DNA from 4 places in the Agrobacterium vacciniicorymbosi genome. Region 2 is predicted to be linked to each of the others. Evidence: riboswitches for the same ligand, from Rfam matches in the RefSeq annotation. Region 2 holds a riboswitch; each other region holds the start of a gene.

Region 1 (5,267 bases), on a different contig from region 2:
ATGTCGAGGCGGTAGCCATTGCGCTAGAGCGCGATGGGATCGAGGGTGGGCGAAAGGCGGTGTCGATGATCGTCGGGCGTGACCCGGAAAAGCTCGACGAGGCAGCAGTGTGCCGGGCGGCGATTGAGAGCCTAGCGGAGAATTTTTCTGATGGCATCGTCGCGCCTTCGCTATGGCTCGGGCTTCTCGGCCTTGCCGGCGGTGCGGGCTACAAGGCCATCAATACGGCTGACAGTATGATTGGCCATCGCTCGCCCCGCCACGAGGCGTTTGGATGGGCATCCGCGCGGCTGGATGATCTGGTCAACCTACCCGCTTCCCGTCTCACCGGATTTCTTTTCATTCTGGCGGCTTGTTTTGTGAAAGGGGCCTCGCCCCGAAACGGAATGCGCGCCGTGTTTCGCGATGCGCGCCACCACCGCTCGCCCAATGCCGGATGGCCGGAAGCGGCGATGGCGGGTGCACTGGGTTTTGCGCTGGCCGGACCACGCTCTTATGGCGGGCAGATGATCGAGGCGCGCTTCATGGGCGAAGGCGGGCGGCGGGATTTGACGGCTGCTGATATTCGCAGGGCGCTGAAGCTTGCCCGTATTGCCGACGCATTGCTGATCGGCTTTTTGGGAGCCTTAGCACTCCTTATCGCGCTATAGCCAGCAGCGCATCGAGATCAAGATGCCGTTCCATGTGATCGGCCAGGCCGTCCAGCACGGCATCGACCTGCTCCTCGTAATTGAGCGCGGAGCGCTCGGCTCCTAGACGCTGAAGCCATGCGCTGCGCTGGTTATCATCTGCGAAAAGACCATGGATATAAGTGCCGAAAGCGCGACCGTCCGGGGAGACAGCTCCGTCTGTATGATTGCCGATGGTCGAAAACGGTCTGATATCGTCGGGCCCCTTTGTCACACCGACGTGCATTTCGTAGCCGGTGAAGGATACGCCGTCGAAACTGCGACCTGTCACCGACACAAGCTTCTTATCGCCGGTCAGCACGGTATCGACGTCAAGCACACCTAGCCCCTGCACGGTCACCGGCGCGCCTTCTATCCCATCAGGGTCGGCAACACTATTGCCCAGCATCTGGTAACCGCCGCATAGACCAAGCACAGAACCGCCGCGCCGAAGATGCGCCTTGATATCCACATACAGACCTGCATTTTTCAAAGTGGTGAGATCGGCAATCGTGGATTTGGAACCGCAGAGCAGCACCAGCGTGCAATCTGCCGGAATGACATCTCCTTGGCGCACCCGTATCAACTCGACATCCGGTTCCGCCTCCAAGGGGTCTAGATCATCGAAATTGGAGATATGCGGCAGGATGGGGACCGCAATGCGGATTTTCGCACCCGGTTTCCTCTGTCCCGGTGCCGATAGCCCCAGTGCATCTTCGGCGGGCAAGCGGCTGGCATCGGCAAAATGCGGCAGCAAGCCGATCTGGTTCCAGCCGGTCTTGTCTGCGATGATCCGCATCCCCTCATCGAACAGGCTCGGATCGCCCCTGAAGCGGTTGACGATGAAACCTTCGATCATCGCCGCATCATCTGCATCCAGAACCGTCTTAGTGCCGACGAGGCTGGCAATGACGCCGCCCCGGTCGATATCGCCGATGAGGATGACGGGTGCATCGGCTGCACGGGCAAAGCCCATATTGGCAATGTCATTGGCGCGGAGATTGACTTCGGATGCACTGCCCGCGCCTTCCACCAGCACCAGATCTGCCTTGGTTTTGAGATGCTCGAAACTTTCCAGCACGCGCGGCATCAGCCCGGCTTTCATGTGTTGGTAATCCGCAGCCTTGGCGTTGCCGATGACCTTGCCTTGCACAACCACCTGTGCGCCGGTCTCGCTCTGGGGTTTGAGCAGCACGGGGTTCATGTGTACGGATAGGGGCACTCCTGCAGCGCGCGCCTGCAAGGCCTGCGCCCGGCCGATCTCTCCGCCATCGGCGGTCACGGCGGCATTGTTGGACATGTTTTGCGGTTTGAAGGGCATGACGGACAGCCCGCGCCGGGTAAAGGCACGCGCCAGCCCCGCCACCATCAGCGATTTGCCGACATCGGAGCCGGTCCCCTGAAACATCAAAACGCGTGCTGTCATGAATTAGAACTCTATGCCGGACTGCGCTTTGACGCCTGCCTTGAAGTGGTGTTTCACCAGCGTCATCTCCGTCACCATATCGGCGGCATCGATCAGCGGCTGCTTGGCGTTGCGGCCTGTGACGATGACGTGCAGGCCGGGGCGACGGTTCTGCAGGGTCTCCACCACCTCCTCCAGCGGCAGATAGTCATAGCGCAGCGCGATGTTGAGCTCATCCAGTACCACAAGGCCGATGGTTTCATCGGCCATCAGCGTCTTTGCCTCTTCCCAGGCTTTGGTGGCAGCAGCGACGTCGCGTTTGAGATCCTGAGTGTCCCACGTGAAACCTTCACCCATGGTGCGCCATTCGACACGGTCGCCGAACAGTGCCAGAGCGCCCTGCTCGCCGGTGGACCATGCGCCCTTGATGAACTGCACGATGCCGACGCGCCTGCCGGTGCCCAGCATGCGTAGGGCCAGACCAAAAGCGGCGGTGGACTTGCCCTTGCCGGGGCCGGTGTTGATCATCAGCAGACCTTTTTCGATGGTCTTTTCCGAGACTTCAGCATCCTGCACGGCCTTGCGGTTGACCATTTTGGCGCGGTGACGTTCGGCTTCGCTGTCGCTGATGTCGCGGGTCATGGCGGCTGGTCCTTCCGGGTCTCATGCTTTTTCAAAGCGGCGACTATAACCAAAACGCGTGCCGCGGCAATGATGCGCGGCATTGACACAAAAGCATCGCAGGGCATAAGGGTTAAGGACTGACGGTCTTTTTCCGGCAACGGGAAAAGCTAAGAGGGAACACGGTGCATTTCGCTTGAGCGGACAAATCCGTGGCTGCCCCCGCAACTGTAAGCGGTGAGCCCGCGCTGAACGCCACTGGATGACAATCCGGGAAGGCAGCGCAAGGGTGTCGAAGCCGCAAGCCAGGAGACCTGCCGTTTCAGGAAAAACGTCTGCCGGGCGGGGTGCTCCGGTCAGCCGGTTGTTCGAACGATGGTTGTGCGTGTCCCGCATTCCGTTTTCGATATCCGCACCCCTGAGACATTTTGAAGGCGCGGAAAGCAGACCCTTGGATATTACAGCGACATCGACCAGCCAGACCGAAAAGACGGACCGTGACACCGCACCCGGCGTCGTGGTCTTCGTCTGCCGCAGCTGCCGGTCCGAAGCCGAACCGAATGCAGACCCCCGCCCCGGCGCGCTTCTGACGGAGGCTGCCTTAGCGCTTGGAGCGAGTGAAGGCGTGACCGTTCGCAGCGTCAATTGCCTTGCCAATTGCAAGCGTGGCCTCAGCGCCGCCATGCGCAGCGCCGACGGCTGGTCCTATATGTTCGGCGGACTGACCGAAGATGATGCCGCAGACCTGATGACTGGCGCGCGCTTATTGGCCGAAGCACCGGATGGGTTGATGCCCTGGCGCGGACGCCCCGATAGTTTGAAGCGTGGCCTTGTGTCGCGCATTCCCCCTTTGCATTTCACCGAGGAGACATCATGACAACGCTCGATCGCGTTCCCTGCACCATCATCACCGGCTTTCTGGGCGCGGGAAAAACCACGCTTTTGCGCGGCCTTCTGGAAAAGCTCGAGGGCAAGCGGCTGGCGATTATCGTCAACGAGTTCGGCGATGTCGGCATCGACGGCGAAATTCTGAAGGGCTGCGGCATCGAAAGCTGCCCGGAGGAAAACATCGTTGAACTGGCCAATGGCTGCATCTGCTGCACCGTGGCCGATGATTTCCAACCCGCCATCGAACAGATTCTGAGCCGTCAGCCGCGCGTCGAGCATATTCTGATCGAAACGTCGGGGCTTGCTCTGCCAAAGCCACTCGTGCAGGCCTTCCAGTGGCCCGCGATCAAAAGCCGGGTGACGGTGGATGCCGTGGTCGCCGTGGCCGATGGCGCAGCCCTTGCCGAAGGTATGGTCTCGCATGATCTGGAGGCGCTTGCCGCCCAGCGCCAGAATGACGAAGCACTTGACCATGACGATCCGGTCGAAGAAGTCTTCGAGGACCAGATTGCCTGCGCCGACCTCATCGTTCTGACCAAGGGTGATCTACTGGATGCCGAAGGTCTGGAGCGCGCCAAGGCGCATATCAATGCGCATCTGCCGAAGGCTGCGAAGATCGTCGTTGCGTCCAATGGTGCCGTCGATCCTGCCGTGCTGATCGGACTTGGCCTTGCGGTGGAAGAGGATATCGAAAACCGCCACACCCATCACGATGAGGAAGAAGACCACGATCACGACGAGTTCGACAGCTTCGTCGTGGAACTGGGTGCCGTGACGGATGCCGATGCACTGGCTGCTCGCATTTCCGAAACGGCGGCCTCTGAAAACGTGCTGCGCATCAAGGGTTTTGTCGAGGTCTCGTCCAAGCCGATGCGGTTGCAGGTGCAGGCGGTTGGCTCACGCGTCAACCATTACTTCGACCGCCCCTGGGCGTCCGGCGAGGTGCGCCGCAGCCGTCTGGTGGTGATCGGCGAAAAGGGTCTCGACCGCGCAAAGATCGAGCGGATGCTGGCGGCCTGATCTATGCACATCCTCGCCACCACATCCTCGTCTCTGGACGACCTGATCGAGCCGGTTGATCTCAACCAGGGTCAGGCGGATGTGGTGGTGCTGTCCTTTTCGGCCAGCGATCTGGGTGGGCTGGAACGTGGATGGCAGCGCAGTACGGATGGGTCGGTCTCGCTCCTCTCCGCCAACCTCTCCGAACTTCGCCATCCCATGTCGTTCGATCTGTGGATCGAAAAGACGGCGGAACATGCCAAGCTGATCCTTATCCGGATTCTCGGCGGCGCCGACCGCTGGCGTTACGGCGTGGACGAATTGTCGAGAATGGCGCGGCGGCGCGGTATCAAGCTGGTGCTTTTGCCGGGGGAATGCAGCGAGCGCGATGAGAAGCTTGAGGCTGCCTCCACAGTCGATCTGCCGACGCAGTTCAAAATCCTGTCTTTCTTCCGGGAAGGCGGGCCTGAGAATATGGACCGGGTTGCAAAAGGACTTGCGGCCTTTGCGCGGGGGGAAGGCTGGCCGGACATGGCAGCAGAGCCCTTGCCAAAAAGCGGATTTTACAAGCCCGATGAAGGCGTCGTTGACCTCAATGCTGCGCTGAATGGCTTTGCAAATGGTGCACCCCTGCTACCAATCCTGTTTTACCGCTCCATGCTGATGGCCGCCGATGTCGCTCCCAT
Region 2 (5,267 bases):
GGATATCGGGCCGTCATGCTCTACCTCATTCAGCGCAACGATTGCGACCGCCTGCGCATCTGCAGCGATCTCGATCCGGTCTATTCCGCCGCCTTTCAGCGGGCCATGACGCGTGGTGTGGAGGCTTGCGCCATAAAATGCAGCGTCTCTTCGTTGGAAATCGTCGCAAACGAGATGGTTGCAATAGACGACTGGTACCCTGCTGCTTTATGAAACGAAGCATTGAAGACAAGAAAGCGGTATAATGGTTACTTACATCGACGCGGCACAGGCACCCATGAAGAATACGGGCGTCATCCGCCTGTATAATGCGGAAGACTTCGCGGGCATGCGCAAGGCAAGCCAGCTGACCGCGCGCTGCCTCGATGAACTGGCCAGCATCGTCAAGCCGGGCGTCACCACCAATACGATCGACCGCTTCGTGTTTGAATTCGGCATGGACAACAACGCCCTGCCCGCCACGCTGAATTATCGCGGCTACACCAAGTCCGTCTGCACCTCCATCAACCACGTCGTCTGTCACGGCATTCCCGATGACAAGCCACTTCGTGAGGGCGATATCGTCAATATCGACGTTACCTATATCTTGGATGGTTGGTACGGAGATTCCAGCCGCATGTATCCGGTGGGGCAGATCAAGCGCGCGTCCGAGCGTCTTCTGGAAGTGACCTATGAGTGCCTGCTGCGCGGCATCGCCGCCGTTCGGCCCGGTGCACGTACTGGTGCAATCGGTGCCGCCATTCAGGCCTATGCGGAAGGTGAGCGTTGCTCGGTGGTCACAGATTTCTGTGGTCATGGCGTTGGACGTCTTTTCCACGATACGCCGAATATTCTCCACTACGGTAAGGAGAGCGATGGCCCGGAAATTCGTGAAGGCATGATCTTTACCATCGAGCCGATGATCAATCTCGGAAAGCCGCATGTGAAGGTGTTGTCGGATGGCTGGACTGCCGTCACGCGTGATCGCTCCCTCTCAGCGCAATACGAACATGCTGTGGGCGTGACGGCGACAGGCTGCGAAATCTTCACGCTTTCGCCCGGCGGTCTGCACCGCCCTGGCCTGCCACCGCTCTGATTTAGAGAACAATGCCGATGGCCAAACATCCCGCCGATCAAACGACAACGTTCAACTCCGAAGACGGCGCGGACAAGGTGATCGGCGGCCTTGCCGAAGATATGGACGAACGCGGCTTCTTTGCCGAACCTCGGCAAGTCTCCAAAAAGATGAAAATGAAGGCCACGCCGACGCCATCTCCAGACGGCGACATGGCGCATTACCACGGCCACCGCGAGCGTCTGCGCGCCAAATATCGCGACAATGGCGATGCGGCGCTGGCCGATTACGAGCTGCTGGAGCTTCTGCTATTCCGGCTTATTCCACGAAGAGACACCAAGCCGATCGCAAAGGCGCTGATCGCACGCTTCGGCACCTTCGGCGGTGTCATGGGTGCGCCGATTGCTCTGCTTCAGGAAGTGAAAGGCGTTGGCGAAGCGGTGGCGCTCGATCTCAAGCTTATCGCGTCTGTGTCCCAGCGCATGCTGAAAAGCGAAATCCGCAACAAGCAGGTTCTGGGCTCCTGGTCATCCGTCATCGATTATTGCCACGCCGCCATGGCGCATGAAGCCCGCGAACAGTTTCGCATCCTCTTCCTAGACAAGCGCAATGTGCTGATTGCTGATGAAGTGCAGGGCCACGGCACGGTTGATCATACGCCGGTCTATCCGCGTGAGGTGGTGCGCCGAGCGCTGGAGCTGTCCTCCACCGCCATCATCCTCGTCCACAACCATCCCAGCGGCGATCCGACCCCGTCCCGCGCTGACATCGATATGACCAAAACCATCATCGATACGGCCAAGCCGCTTGGCATTGCCGTGCATGACCACATCATCATCGGCAAGGATGGGCATGTCAGCTTCAAGGGTCTGCGGTTGATTTAGAGCGCTTCCGCCTTAACTAGCGCCCCATTTATCCCGAAACACCAGCTCCTCCAGCGGCAGCCGCTGCCGCCAGCCTTTGACGGCCAGTTCCGGCTCGCCGTAAAGCGTATCGACCCGCCCGACACAGAGCCATGCGACGATTTCGATGTGCGGTGGAATAGCGAGGATGTCGCGAATATCGGCATCGTGAAAAATGCTGACCCAACCGACGCCTATGCCTTCGGCGCGTGCTGCAAGCCACAGGTTCTGCACCGCGCAGACGGTGGAGTAGACATCCATGCGTGGATTGTGGGTGCGGCCGAGAACGACATGGCCGCCGCGCGTCGGATCGCAGGTCACGCAGATGGACAGTGGAGCCTTGCGAATGCCTTCTAGCTTCAGACTGCGGTAAAGCGCTTGTTGCTCCTGCCCGAACATCTCGGCGGCTTCGGCATTGGCGCGGGAGAAGGCCTGCCATACGCGCTCTTTGACATCAGCATCGGTGACGAGCGTGAAATTCCATGGCTGCATGAAGCCGACCGAGGGGGCGGAATGTGCGGCCTTGAGCAGGCGTTCCACCAGTTCTTCCGGCAACGGATCGGGCAGAAACTGGTCGCGCACATCGCGGCGCGTTTCTATGGCGCGGTAGACCGCCTGCTTGTCGCTGTCTGAAAACTCGCACGATTTTACCAGCGCGTTCTGAAACTCATCGGGCCGCATCGTCAATCCCCAACAATGCACAGGTCGGACGCCGAAAGCATCCCACCCATCAACAACCTGCCGCCGTCCATGCGGTTCGGTCTATGGCATCAGGCCGGTCTTCTGACTTGGCTTCGTCCGCGCATTGCCGCCTTCCCGATTTCTCAGTGGTCTATGGCAATCCGCGTCCACCTTACAGCGTTGGGCACGTCGCGGGCTTTCACCGCGTTCCCGATTCTCCCGCTTGAAAGCAGGCACCTGACTGGCTGCTTTATGACCGCCAGAGCATCGCGACGCAAGAGCCCCGCTTCATTTCCATGAGGACCGGAACCGCTGCCCGCCCCGCGCATTCTCTTCGCAAATGGAGAACCAATATGGACCACTATAGCGAACTTCGCCAACAGATCGGCCAGGATCTCGATACGCTCACCCACAAGGAAAGCCCGAAATCCATTTTTGAACTTGCAGAAGATTATCTGTTGGGTGACCCCGCCTTGAAACGGCAGATGGTGGAAGACATCATCAAGGAAGAAGCCGACAAGCGGAATATTGAAATCCATTGATACGACAGGCAATATCCGGGACAGGGAACCGACGCGAGTGAAACCATAATTGTGACTGCCATTGTAGCCTTCGCCATCTCAATCGTGGTCGTCCTTGTCGCGGGTATCGCCCTCGCTTCTCGCCATCGTGACAAAATCATCATCAAAATCGCCTCCGCAGCTTTGCGGAAGGAGCCGGACGCAACACCGCTCGACCGTCACTGGACCGATCTCCAGAACGCCCATGCAGAACGTAATGCACTGTCTCTTATCCAGTCCAATCTCGGTGCGTTTGCAGCGCGGGTAGAAGCCGCCCGCGCCGCCGGGCGCAGCCTTGATCTCATGTATTACATGTGGAATGCCGATCTGACCGGGCAATTGATGATGCGCGAAGTCATCGCCGCGGCAGACCGTGGCGTGCGCGTCCGTCTTCTGCTGGACGATCTCGGCGTGTCCATTTCGGATCGCGCCTTCCACGCCATCGACAGCCACCCCAACATCGAATTGCGACTGTTCAACCCCACCAAGGCTCGGGAGAACGTCTTCCGGCGCGGGCTGGAACTGCTGTTGCGGTTTCGCAGCGTCAATCGTCGTATGCACAACAAGGCCTGGATTGCTGACGGCCGGGTGTTGATCGTTGGCGGGCGCAATATTGGTGACGCCTATTTCGATGCAGCGGAACAGGCGAATTTCCGCGATTTCGATGTGATCGCTCATGGCGATTGCATCGCGCAAGCAGAAGAAATCTTCGACGATTACTGGAACAGTGCGGTCGCCGTTCCTGTGCGCTCGCTTTTGGCGCGGCGCCCCAGCAAGCTCGCCAAGCTGCGTCGCCGCATGGATGTTCTGGCCTCCGGCAATGCCGCGCGGCCTTATCTGGCGCAAGTGGAAAGCCAGCACCATTCCGGCAATTTCCTGATGTCCGACAATCTGCACTGGGTGGAAAGTGCGCAGGTGGTTGCCGACCCGCCGGAGAAAGCTGCCGGAAAACGCCGCAGCGGCCACAACTTCCTGATGGAAACGCTGCTGCCGGTGATGGAAGAGACCGAGAAAAAGCTGAGCATCACCTCGCCCTATTTCATTCCCGGCCTGAAAGGCGTGGAAACATTGTCACGCCTCTCCGCCGAAGGTGTCAAAGTCAGCGTTCTTACCAACTCACTGGCCGCGACCGATGTCGCCGCCGTGCATGCGGGATATTCGCGATATCGCCGGCCACTTCTGATCAACGGCATCAAAATCCACGAACTGCGCTCGCTGGCCGATCATCACAAATCCTTCTCCTTGCGCGGTTCAGGCCAGGCCAGCCTTCACACTAAGGCGTTTACGCGCGATGGAGAGATCGGTTTTATCGGCTCGCTCAATTTCGATCCACGGTCCATGTCGCTCAACACCGAGATGGGCGTGCTGTTTTCATCCGCTGGACTGGTGGATGAGATGGATGAAATTTTCAAGGATGAGACGAGCCGCGAGATGAGCTTCGAACTGACGCTCAATGAACGCAGAAATCTGACGTGGACTGGGCTGGTTCGCGGTGAGCCTCGTAACTACCGGCACGAGCCCTATGCCAGTTTCAGCCGCCGCGCTTTGGTCAGCCTTATGGGGCTGCTGCCGCTGGAATCGCAGCTTTAGGAAAAAAGCGCATCTCTGAACTGATCGAATTTCTCGCTCACGCATTTTAGAAACAGTGAAATGCAGGAGACGTATCATGTTCATCGACCCGCCAGAGCCGAAAACCAGCCGTAAAACCGCAGAAATGTATCGCAATGCGGAGGATACTTACGGATACCTGCCGAACATGTACCGCGCTTTCGGCCACCGGCCTGAGGTGATGGAAAGCTGGAGTGCATTGCTGGTCAGCCTGCGCGGCAATATCGAGCCACGCCGCTATGAGTTGGTAACGCTGGCGGCAGCGCGGGAATTGCGATCATCTTATTGCATGCTGGCCCACAGTGCCGTGCTGGCCCGTGAAGGTGTTTCCGGTGAGGAACTGACCGCCATCGTCTCCAACGCAGAAGACGCCCCGCTGGATGAACAGGAGCGCGCCATCATGATCTTTGCTTCCAAGGTCGTGCAGGATGCAACATCGGTTACGCAGGCAGATATAGACGC
Region 3 (5,267 bases), on a different contig from region 2:
CCCGGACCGTCAGCATCAGACTTGCCGCGGCGTGACCTATTATGCCGACCCAACGGCACAGGCTGGTTCGCCCTGTGCGGCACGCGTTTATCTCCCGACTTCGGATGCGCGTCTGATTGCTCTCGACGCGGAAAGCGGTCAGGTTTGCACGTCCTTTGCAGACAAGGGCACGCTGCATCTGGAAAGCGGCATGGAGTATAATCCAGCCGGCTATTATTACTCGACATCCCCACCCGCCATTGCTGGCAACAAGATCATCATCGGCGGTGCCGTCAACGACAACTATTCGACGCAGGAACAGTCCGGCGTCATCAGAGCGTTCGATGTCAACAGCGGTGCCTTGATCTGGAACTGGGATTCGGGAAACCCCACCCAGACCCAGCCGCTTCAGCCGGGTCAGACCTATACGACCAACTCTCCCAACAGCTGGTCGGTTTTCAGCGTCGATGAAGCGCTTGGGCTCGTCTATATCCCGCTCGGAAATCAGGTTCCAGATCAGCTCGGTATGGGCCGGAGTGCCAATGTCGAGAAATACTCCTCCTCCATCGTCGCGCTGGATGTGAACACCGGGCAGGACAAATGGGTGCGCCAGTTCGTGCATCACGATCTGTGGGACATGGATGTTCCCGCACAGCCTGTGCTGCTCGACATCACCAAGAAGGATGGTCAGACTGTTCCGGCACTGGTTGGACCGACCAAGCAGGGCGACATCTACGTGCTGGATCGCCGCAGTGGTGAGCCGATCCTGGCGATGACCGAAGAGCCTGCGCCATCTGGTACGATCCCCGAAGATTTCAGTGCTCCGACGCAGCCGACTTCGGCGCTGTCCTTCAAGCCTGATCCGCTCCAGGAAAAGAACATGTGGGGCGTCTCCATGTTCGACCAGCTGGCATGCCGCATCAAGTTTCATCAGCTGAATTACAAGGGCCGCTACACGCCGCCATCGCTCAACGGCAGCATCATCTATCCCGGCAATTTCGGCACCTTCAACTGGGGCAGTGTCGCTGTCGATCCAGAACGCCAGGTCATGTTCGGCATGCCGACCTATCTGGCCTTCACATCGCAGCTCGTGCCGCGCGCCCAGATCCCCGCAAAGGGGCAGGATGAAAAGGGCAGCGAGCAGGGCCTGAACCGAAATGATGGTGCGCCCTATGGCGTTCTCATGGGACCGTTCCTCGGACCGCTCGGCATTCCCTGCCAGGCTCCGCCATGGGGCTATGTGGCCGGTGCCGATCTGCGCACGGGTGAGGTCGCCTACAAGCACAAGAACGGTACCGTCTACGACATGACGCCGCTGCCGCTGCCCTTCAAAGTCGGCGTACCCGGCATCGGTGGCCCGATGATTACCAAGGGCGGCGTTGCCTTCCTCGGTGCGGCTGTCGATGATTACTTGCGCGCCTATGATCTGACATCCGGCAAGCAGCTGTGGGAAGCGCGTCTTCCCGCAGGTGGACAGGCAACGCCGATGACCTATGCCATGAATGACGGCAAGCAATATGTGGTCATCGTCGCAGGCGGACACGGCTCCGTCGGCACGAAGCCCGGCGATTATGTGATCGCCTATACCCTGCCTTGAATGGGCGGTGATGAATTGTGAAATAATGGCCGGGACGAAAGTTCCGGCCTTTTTGCTTTGTGTTACCATCATGCCGTTTTTCCGAAATCATATCTTGCAATCGATATGTAATAACATTACAGCAATCATTGCTTGACGACGGTTTCTGAATGGGGCTATCTGCACGCGACGGTTTCGAGCGAGTGATCGCGAGGAATAATAGGGAATACGGTGCGAACCTTGGTTCAATGCCGTAGCTGCCCCCGCAACTGTAAGCGGATTGTCGAACCCTTTGGCGCTCATCCAAGCGTCATGCCACTGCGGGTGAATATCGCGGGAAGGTGGGTGAAGACGCAAATCCGTGAGCCAGGAGACCTGCCGTCATAAGTTCATTCCAAGTCACGGGCGGGGATGCCCGGAACAGGAGACGTCGTGATTGCATCTAGCGCCCGCCAGCGCCTTATTCCATCTGCCATGTCCCGGTTTCGGATCGTCTCTGCCCGTGTTCTCACGGACTGAGCATCGACACATGTTCACATTGGTCTGCTTCTCGCCGACCGCTGACGATTTCGGGGACTATCGGAAATGACATTCAGTTTCAAACAGACGGTTTTTGCAGCCAGTTTTGCCGTTGTGGCAATGGCAACGGCCATGCCTGCGGCTCAGGCAGCCGAGACGACCTATCCGCTGACCTTCAAGAATTGCGGTCGCGACGTGACCTTTACCCATGCGCCAGAGCGTACGGTGTCCATCGGTCAAAGCACCACGGAAATTCTCTATCTGCTCGGTCTGGCCGATAAGGTCGTGGGCACCGCGGTCTGGATTGGCCCAGTTATCAAGGGCTATGAAGAGGCCAATGCCAAGATCGACCGTCTGGCCGATAACGATCCGAGTTTTGAAAGCGTGCTGGCCAAAAAGCCTGATCTCGTCACGGCCCAGTTTCAGTGGCATGTCGGCCCGGAAGGCATCGTCGCCAAGCCGCAGCAGTTCGAAGAGCTGAAAATTCCCGTTTACACCTCGCCTGCCGATTGCACCGGCAAGGACAATTCGGGCGGTGGCGATGGCGTGCGCCATTCCGTCTTCACCATGGACCTGATCTATCAGGAAGTGACTGAACTCGCGCAAATCTTCAATGTGCAGGACAGGGGCGAAAAGCTCGTGGCCGATCTGAAGGCTCGCGAAGAAGCGGCACGCAAGAAGATCGCCTCTGCCGATGGCAAGCTGTCTGCCGTCTTCTGGTTCTCCAGTGCGGAGTTGGATATCGATCCCTACGTTGCGGGCACCAATGGTGCACCCGGCTACATCATGTCCGCGCTTGGCATCAAGAATGTCATCAACAGCGAGGAAGAGTGGCCGACGGTGGGTTGGGAAACCATTGCCAAGTCGCAGCCGACCCTGGTTGTTGCCGGTAAGATGGACCGCAGGCGGTTTCCGGCAGATGATATCGTTGTCAAGGAGAAGTTCCTGAAGGAAGATCCGGTCACGAGCCTGATGCCGTCCGTCAAACAGGGGCACATCGTTGCCATGGATGCGCAGGCCATGAACCCGACCATCCGCACCATCGAAGGTATCGAAGTTCTGGCCGACGCCGTCGTCCAGCTCGGCCTTGCCAAGTAAGCCATGCGTGCTTGTTTCATCTTCACCCGTGCCGCCTTGCTGGCGGTCGGGTGTCTGGCTCTGGCGCTCTGGTTCGGGGCTGCCATCGGCGAGACATCCATTCCCATGGATGTCGTCGCCAAGACGGTCGCAAACCGTGTGTTCCATGCAGGCTATCCGCTCGATGCCATCGATGAAGGCATCATCTGGAACTACCGCCTCAGCCGGGCGGTGGTGGCTGCCTGCTGTGGTGCGGCACTGGCCATGTCCGGCGTCGTGCTTCAATCGCTTCTGCGCAATCCTTTGGCCGATCCGTATATTCTCGGGATTTCTGCGGGTGCATCGACCGGTGCCGTTGGCGTTGCCATTCTGGGCTTCGGTGCCGGCATGCTGACCATGCCGCTTGGCGCATTTCTGGGGGCAATCGTGGCATTTGCGCTTGTCAGTCTGCTGGCCTTGCGGGCAGGCAGCGGCAACAGCGCCATCATTCTCGCAGGTGTCGCCGGTTCGCAGCTCTTCAACGCGCTGACCTCCTTCATCGTGACCAAGGCGGCCAATGCCGAACAGGCACGTGGCATCATGTTCTGGTTGCTGGGCAATCTGTCCGGCGTTCGCTGGCCGGATGTGTGGCTGGCCTTGCCTGTCGCGATTGGTGGTTTCGTCGTGTGTCTGTGGCATGCGCGTGCGCTGGACGCCTTTACCTTCGGCTCCGAATCCGCCGCCTCTCTCGGCATACCCGTGCGTCGCGTCTACATTGTTCTGACCGGCGTTTCCGCCTTGATGACGGCTATCATGGTCAGCATCGTCGGCTCCATCGGCTTTATTGGTCTCGTCATTCCCCATGCCGCACGCATGATCGTCGGCATTCGCCATGGTCTTCTTCTGCCCGCTGCTGCCTTGACGGGGGCAGTATTCATGATCGCTGCCGATATTCTGTCGCGCACCATCATCGCAGGCCAGGTTCTGCCCATCGGCGTCATCACCGCATTGTTCGGCGCACCCGCTTTCGCTCTCATTCTCAGCCAGCGACGGAGGGCCGTATGATGCTTTCAGCCCAGGATGTGTGCTGGTCTGCCGGTGGCGTGGACATCGTCAAAAATGTCAGTCTGGAGATCAGGCCGGGTGAATTTTTAGGGATCGTCGGGCCGAACGGCTCTGGCAAGACGAGCCTCATGTCGCTCCTCTGCGGTATTCGCAAATCGAAATCCGGCGAGGTTACGTTGGATGGCAAGGCGATGCAGGAGATGAACCGCCGGGACGTTGCGCGCTCCATTGCATTCGTTGAGCAACAGGCGGAAACGCAGGAGCGGATTAATGCCCGTCAGGCCGTGGAGCTTGGCCGCACACCGCATATCGGTGCCTTGTCGCCATGGTCGGTGCATGATGACGCTATCGTGGATCAGGCGCTGCGGGATGTGGACGCCGAACATCTTGCAAAGCGCATGTGGCACACGCTGTCGGGCGGCGAGCGGCAGCGTTTGCATATTGCCCGGGCGCTGGCCCAAAAGCCCGACATTCTGCTTCTGGACGAGCCGACGAACCATCTCGATATTGGCCATCAGATCGCGCTTCTGCACCTCGTGCGCAAACAGCGGCTGACTGTTGCTGCCGCCCTGCACGACCTCAACCATGCGGCCATGTTCTGCGACCGGGTGGCCGTCATGAAAGGTGGCAAGCTGGTTGCGCTTGGTGAGCCATCGGCCGTGTTCACCGTCGATCTGATCGGCGATGTCTTCGGTGTGGCGGTTGATGTCGAGCGTGAAGATGGGGACATCTGCCACATCCGCTACCGACCGCCCCGCGATGAGACCCTATCGAATTCAAGGACCGTAACATGAGCATTGTTCGAACGCTTTCCGCCAGCCTGTTTCTTGCCTGCCTTGCCGTTTCTCCCGCGCATGCAGAGACATTCGAGGTGAAGATGCTCAATCGGGGTGAAAAAGGTTCGATGGTGTTCGAGCCGGATTTTCTTCACCTGAATCCGGGTGACAAGGTCAAATTCATCGCTACCAACAAGAGCCATAACGCCGCGACCATCGACGGCATGGTGCCCGAGGGAGCGACCGGCTTCAAAGGCAAGATCAATGAGGAAATCGAAGTCGCCTTCGATCATCCC
Region 4 (5,267 bases), on a different contig from region 2:
CGGTGGATTTTTTCCATCACGAATATGATGTCGGCCCAGGCGATCTGCTCGCTGGAGAGCGGGTTTTCGGCATCGTTGTTGGTACCGGCAGAAGAGACTTCGATTCGGGGCCAGTTTGCGAAGACTTGTTCGGCGGTAGGGCTACGCAGCTTGTTCTGGCTGCAGACAAACAGGATGTTCTTCAAGCAGCTAACCTTTTCAAGATGCGCAGGGTTTTAGATGTGCCCGCTCCAGCTGGATTTGACAGCTGGTATGATGCCTTTTCTACCCAGGAAATCCGTGACATGCCGATAAGTTTGGTTATGATCTTAAGTTGTATAAAGAGGATAATCCATGAGCGTTACGGTTGATAGCTCCGAGTCCAGCAAGCGCAGCATTTTTGTCGTTCTTGGACAGGTGGTTTTGATTTCGGTTGTGGCCATGATTGGCTGGAATATTGCGATGCCGGGGCTCGATCCTGCGTTCATGGAAGCGCAGTCGAGGAATGGTCTTCCCTCGCAGCTCTCGATTCTAGCGTTGGGGGTGGGCTCTATTCTGACGGCGTTTGCGCTGGGGCAGATCGTTCGCCTCTTTGTTCCGCGTCTGGAAAACAGCGTGGCGCTGGTCGTGGTTGAGAATATCCTCGCACTGGTTTTGGCCGTGTCGCAGGCTTCTGGCATTGCGCAGATGGTATCGACCATGGGTTTTCTGGCTGATGCCAGTTCCTTTGGCGTGGCGGTCATCGTCGCGTCGCTGGTTGGCGGTGTGGCCGTACTTCTGTTCTTGTCGCGATTTGTCGTTCTACCAAGTCTCGTCGCCGGTTTCTGGATTTTGTGGCTTCTGCCCGCGCTGATGACGCTGCCATCTCAGCTGTCTTCGTCTTTTGAAATGTTGCGAGTTGGCGCTGTCGGCGGCTCGCAGTTTCTGTTGGCAATCGGCATCATTGCTGTCGCGGTCGGCCTGGTGGTCTTTGCCATACGTGCCGTGCTGGGCAATCAGGATAAGAAGGCGGCTACGGGTTCGATACGCTGGATGAATGTGGTCGTTTGGCCTCCCTTGCTTGCGGCAACTGCCAGCAGCTATGTCCTGATGCCGCTGGCCTTTCTGGCGCCGGATTCGCTGCCGGACGCACAGTGGCTGAGGGTTTATGTTTTCGCCGTGACGGCCGTCTTGATTCCCGTTTTCGTTTTTGGCTACCGCCGTTTCTTCGCGAATAGGGGCGTGATCTTACCCCTGACCACAATGCTGATTCTTGCTGCGGTTCAGATCGTTCTGGTGGTTGGCGGAGCCTTTGCAACCGAGCAGATCATGTTGCCACTTCCTTTTAGTGGCACGACCCTGCTGGTCCTGGTCGCCGTGATCTATGCCCTCATTGACGCGCTACGCGCACCCTCGACGCATTAGTCAGGGTGCCAAAAGGCCCTCAACGGGCAGGCGTACTCAACGCCTCTTCCGCCTAGCCTCAACGTTTTCCCCATCTCATTTCTCACAAATCGCAATAAGTCTTGACGGGAAATTAACCTAGTCTACTATATGTAGTGTTCTAGGTTCCTTCGAGTCGCAAGACTTGTGAGGCTAAGATGGGAATACGGTGCGTTCATGATGAGCGTTCAAAAGCCGTAGCTGCCCCCGCAACTGTAAGCGGTGAGTGTCTGTTCCAAAATGCCACTGGGTCATGTCGATCCGGGAAGGTGGGATAGATACGTTGATCCGTGAGCCAGGAGACCTGCCTAGAGCGATTACGTCAACGGGCGGGGTGTCCGGGAGCTATTACGTCTGTTGCGGCATGGAGCCGCGCGTGTCGTGTTCCCGAATGTCCTGCATGAGCTGCTTCGGGGTGAAGTCCATGTCCAGTTTGTTTTTCTTGTCCAGTGCCTTTTCGCGAAGGTGTTCAACACTCGTGTGACTGTCTGCGGGTGGCGTAAGCCGTTCCCGATAGTCTGCGTCTGCCAGATGACGTCGCATCTTTTGTGAGGTGCGGTGCCTGTCGGCCTGTGTTCGCTTCCATTGCCATGTCGTCCACGCGCTTCGTCCGGTTGCGCGTTCGCTCTCGCTTGTCCAATCCCAAGAGGAAATCATGACCATTACCGTCTACAGCAAACCCGCCTGCGTCCAATGCACTGCCACCACCCGCGCGCTGGACCGTCAGGGCATCGATTACAGGATTGTCGATGTCTCCGAGGATGCTGATGCCTATGCGCTGGTGCAGGGGCTGGGCTACCGCCAGGTGCCTGTGGTTATTGCCGGTGAACAGCACTGGGCAGGCTTCCGTCCGGATATGATCGGCGCTCTTGCCTGAGCCTATAGCCGCCTCGCTCCAGCAGGGCGTGCAGCGTTCAGCCAGCCGGGGATGTGATGGGCCTGATCGTTTATTATTCCAGCCGTTCGGAAAATACCCATCGCTTTGTCGAAAAGCTGGGTGTGCGGGCTTTGCGTCTGCCGCTTTCGGCAGATGAGGACGCGCCCGAGGTGGACGGGCCTTACGTGCTGCTGACGCCCACCTATGGCGGCGGAGGGCTGAAGGGGGCGGTGCCCAAGCCCGTGATTCATTTTCTCAACAGTGTTGCCAACCGCAGTCTCATCCATGGCGTCATCGCCGCGGGTAACACGAATTTCGGCGCGGCCTTCGCCTCGGCGGGAGACATCGTATCGCGCAAATGCGCGGTGCCGTTTCTCTATCGCTTCGAGCTTCTAGGCACGCCCGAAGATGTCGCCAATGTCAAACATGGATTGGAACGATTTTGGATACGTTGACCACCATCTCCCCCAAGCCCTCGCAGGGTCATGCGGTGAAATCCACTGAACCGACGCTGGATTACCACGCGTTGAACGCCATGCTGAATCTCTATGATGAGGATGGGCACATTCAGTTCGAAAAGGACCGCATGGCGGCCCGGCAGTATTTTCTGCAACATGTGAACCAGAATACGGTGTTCTTCCATAACCTGCGGGAAAAGCTCGATTATCTGGTCAGTGAGGGATATTACGAGCAACAGGTGCTCGATCAGTATTCCTTCAACTTCGTGCGTGATCTCTTCGATTACGCCTATGCGAAGAAGTTTCGCTTCCCGACCTTCCTCGGCGCGTTCAAATATTACACCAGCTACACGCTGAAAACCTTTGACGGAAAACGCTATCTGGAGCGCTACGAAGACCGCATCTGCATGGTGGCGTTTACGCTGGCGCAGGGCAACGAGCAGCTGGCGCGCGATCTTGTGGACGAGATCATTTCCGGGCGTTTCCAGCCCGCGACGCCGACCTTCCTCAATGCGGGCAAGAAGCAGCGCGGCGAACTCGTGTCGTGCTTCCTGCTGCGGGTGGAAGACAATATGGAATCCATCTCGCGTGGCATCAATTCTGCCTTGCAGCTCTCCAAGCGCGGCGGCGGTGTGGCGCTGTCGCTTACCAATATTCGCGAGGCCGGTGCGCCGATCAAGCAGATCGAAAACCAGTCTTCCGGCATCATTCCGGTCATGAAGCTGCTGGAAGATGCGTTTTCCTACGCCAACCAACTGGGCGCGCGTCAGGGGGCAGGGGCAGTCTATCTCAACGCCCACCACCCGGATATCATGCGTTTTCTGGATACCAAGCGCGAGAATGCGGATGAGAAAATCCGCATCAAGACATTGTCGCTCGGCGTGGTCATTCCCGATATCACCTTCGAACTCGCGAAGAACAACGAGGATATGTACCTCTTTTCGCCGTACGATATCGAACGCGTCTATGGCGTGCCTTTTACCGAAATCTCGGTCACCGAAAAATACCGCGAGATGGTGGCCGACAGCCGCATTCACAAGAAGAAGATCAAGGCCCGTGATTTCTTTCAGGTGATTGCGGAGATACAGTTCGAAAGCGGTTATCCCTACATCATGTTCGAAGACACGGTGAACCGGGCCAACCCGATTGCCGGACGTATTTCCATGAGCAATCTATGCTCGGAAATCCTGCAGGTCAGCGAAGCCAGCACCTACAATGAAGACCTGTCCTATGACCAGATGGGCAAGGACATCTCCTGCAATCTCGGTTCGCTGAACATCGCCTCCACCATGGATTCGCAGAATTTTGGCAAGACCATCGAAACCTCCATCCGGGCGCTGACTGCGGTCTCTGACATGAGCCACATTTCCTCCGTTCCCTCGGTGGAAAAGGGCAATGACGACAGCCACGCCATTGGGCTTGGCCAGATGAACCTGCACGGCTATCTGGCCCGCGAGCGGATTTATTACGGCTCGGAAGAAGGCGTCGATTTCACCAATATCTATTTCTATACGGTCGCTTATCACGCCATTCGTGCGTCTAACCGGCTGGCGGTGGAGCGTGGCCAGAGCTTCAAGGGGTTCGAGAACTCCAAATATGCGTCCGGCGATTATTTCGAGAAATATGTGACGCAGGAATGGAAGCCTGCGACGGCACGCGTGGCAGAACTGTTCGAAAAGGCTGGCATCGCCATCCCGACGCAGGAAGATTGGAAGGCCCTGAAACAGGCCGTGATGGAGGGCGGCCTTTATAACCAGAACCTTCAGGCCGTGCCGCCCACAGGCTCCATTTCCTACATCAACCACTCGACCTCTTCGATCCATCCCATTGTTTCGAAAATCGAAATCCGCAAGGAAGGCAAGATCGGACGCGTCTATTATCCCGCCGCCTATCTCAGCAACGATAATCTCGAATATTATCAGGATGCCTATGAGATCGGGCCTGAAAAGATCATAGATACCTATGCTGCCGCCACGCAGCATGTGGATCAGGGCCTGTCGCTGACGTTGTTCTTCCGCGATACCGCCACCACCCGCGATATCAACCGCGCCCAGATCTATGCGTGGAAGAAGGGCATCAAGACCATCTACTACATCCGCCTTCGCCAGATGGCTTTGTCCGGCACGGAAGTGCAGGGCTGCGTATCCTGTACGCTGTGATCGACAAGGAAAAGACCATGAACATGCAAATCAAACCGATCAACCGTATCCGCGCCATCAACTGGAACCGTATGGAGGACGACAAGGATCTGGAGGTCTGGAACCGCCTGACATCGAATTTCTGGCTGCCGGAAAAGGTGCCGCTGTCCAACGATATCCAGTCCTGGGCTACGCTGAAGCCGGAAGAGCAGCAGCTGACCATCCGCGTTTTCACCGGGTTGACACTGCTTGATACGATCCAGAACGGTGTCGGCGCTATCAGGCTCATGGCGGATGCGACGACCCAGCATGAGGAGGCGGTGCTGTCCAACATCTCCTTCATGGAAGCCGTGCATGCGCGCTCCTATTCCTCCATCTTCTCCACGCTCTGCT

Evidence for each region. A riboswitch is a leader RNA that binds a small molecule or an ion and turns the genes downstream of it on or off. The one in region 2 is predicted to bind cobalamin.
Region 1: linked by a shared signal. The riboswitch ahead of ABUK73_RS21820 (DUF1636 family protein) and the one ahead of bluB (5,6-dimethylbenzimidazole synthase) in region 2 are both predicted to bind cobalamin.
Region 3: linked by a shared signal. The riboswitch ahead of ABUK73_RS14780 (ABC transporter substrate-binding protein) and the one ahead of bluB (5,6-dimethylbenzimidazole synthase) in region 2 are both predicted to bind cobalamin.
Region 4: linked by a shared signal. The riboswitch ahead of nrdH (glutaredoxin-like protein NrdH) and the one ahead of bluB (5,6-dimethylbenzimidazole synthase) in region 2 are both predicted to bind cobalamin.

Annotation. Positions count from the first base shown of each region.
Region 1 is NZ_JBETMF010000017.1:90,073-95,339, reverse strand. Features, by position in the region: gene cbiB (adenosylcobinamide-phosphate synthase CbiB) at 1-650, shown strand, start outside; gene ABUK73_RS21830 (cobyric acid synthase) at 637-2,094, opposite strand; gene cobO (cob(I)yrinic acid a,c-diamide adenosyltransferase) at 2,098-2,715, opposite strand; cobalamin riboswitch at 2,822-3,030, shown strand; gene ABUK73_RS21820 (DUF1636 family protein) at 3,146-3,571, shown strand; gene cobW (cobalamin biosynthesis protein CobW) at 3,565-4,602, shown strand; gene cobN (cobaltochelatase subunit CobN) at 4,606-5,267, shown strand, end outside.
Region 2 is NZ_JBETMF010000001.1:377,958-383,224, forward strand. Features, by position in the region: gene sfsA (DNA/RNA nuclease SfsA) at 1-213, shown strand, start outside; gene map (type I methionyl aminopeptidase) at 245-1,075, shown strand; gene radC (RadC family protein) at 1,093-1,938, shown strand; gene bluB (5,6-dimethylbenzimidazole synthase) at 1,951-2,637, opposite strand; cobalamin riboswitch at 2,713-2,893, opposite strand; gene ABUK73_RS01970 (hypothetical protein) at 2,991-3,179, shown strand; gene ABUK73_RS01975 (phospholipase D family protein) at 3,231-4,787, shown strand; gene ABUK73_RS01980 (carboxymuconolactone decarboxylase family protein) at 4,861-5,267, shown strand, end outside.
Region 3 is NZ_JBETMF010000008.1:241,706-246,972, reverse strand. Features, by position in the region: gene ABUK73_RS14785 (glucose/quinate/shikimate family membrane-bound PQQ-dependent dehydrogenase) at 1-1,576, shown strand, start outside; cobalamin riboswitch at 1,729-1,952, shown strand; gene ABUK73_RS14780 (ABC transporter substrate-binding protein) at 2,195-3,172, shown strand; gene ABUK73_RS14775 (FecCD family ABC transporter permease) at 3,176-4,195, shown strand; gene ABUK73_RS14770 (ABC transporter ATP-binding protein) at 4,192-4,989, shown strand; gene ABUK73_RS14765 (pseudoazurin) at 4,986-5,267, shown strand, end outside.
Region 4 is NZ_JBETMF010000009.1:65,491-70,757, forward strand. Features, by position in the region: gene ABUK73_RS15185 (low molecular weight protein tyrosine phosphatase family protein) at 1-185, opposite strand, end outside; gene ABUK73_RS15190 (hypothetical protein) at 334-1,383, shown strand; cobalamin riboswitch at 1,508-1,727, shown strand; gene ABUK73_RS15195 (hypothetical protein) at 1,750-2,058, opposite strand; gene nrdH (glutaredoxin-like protein NrdH) at 2,057-2,278, shown strand; gene nrdI (class Ib ribonucleoside-diphosphate reductase assembly flavoprotein NrdI) at 2,335-2,733, shown strand; gene nrdE (class 1b ribonucleoside-diphosphate reductase subunit alpha) at 2,721-4,895, shown strand; gene nrdF (class 1b ribonucleoside-diphosphate reductase subunit beta) at 4,913-5,267, shown strand, end outside.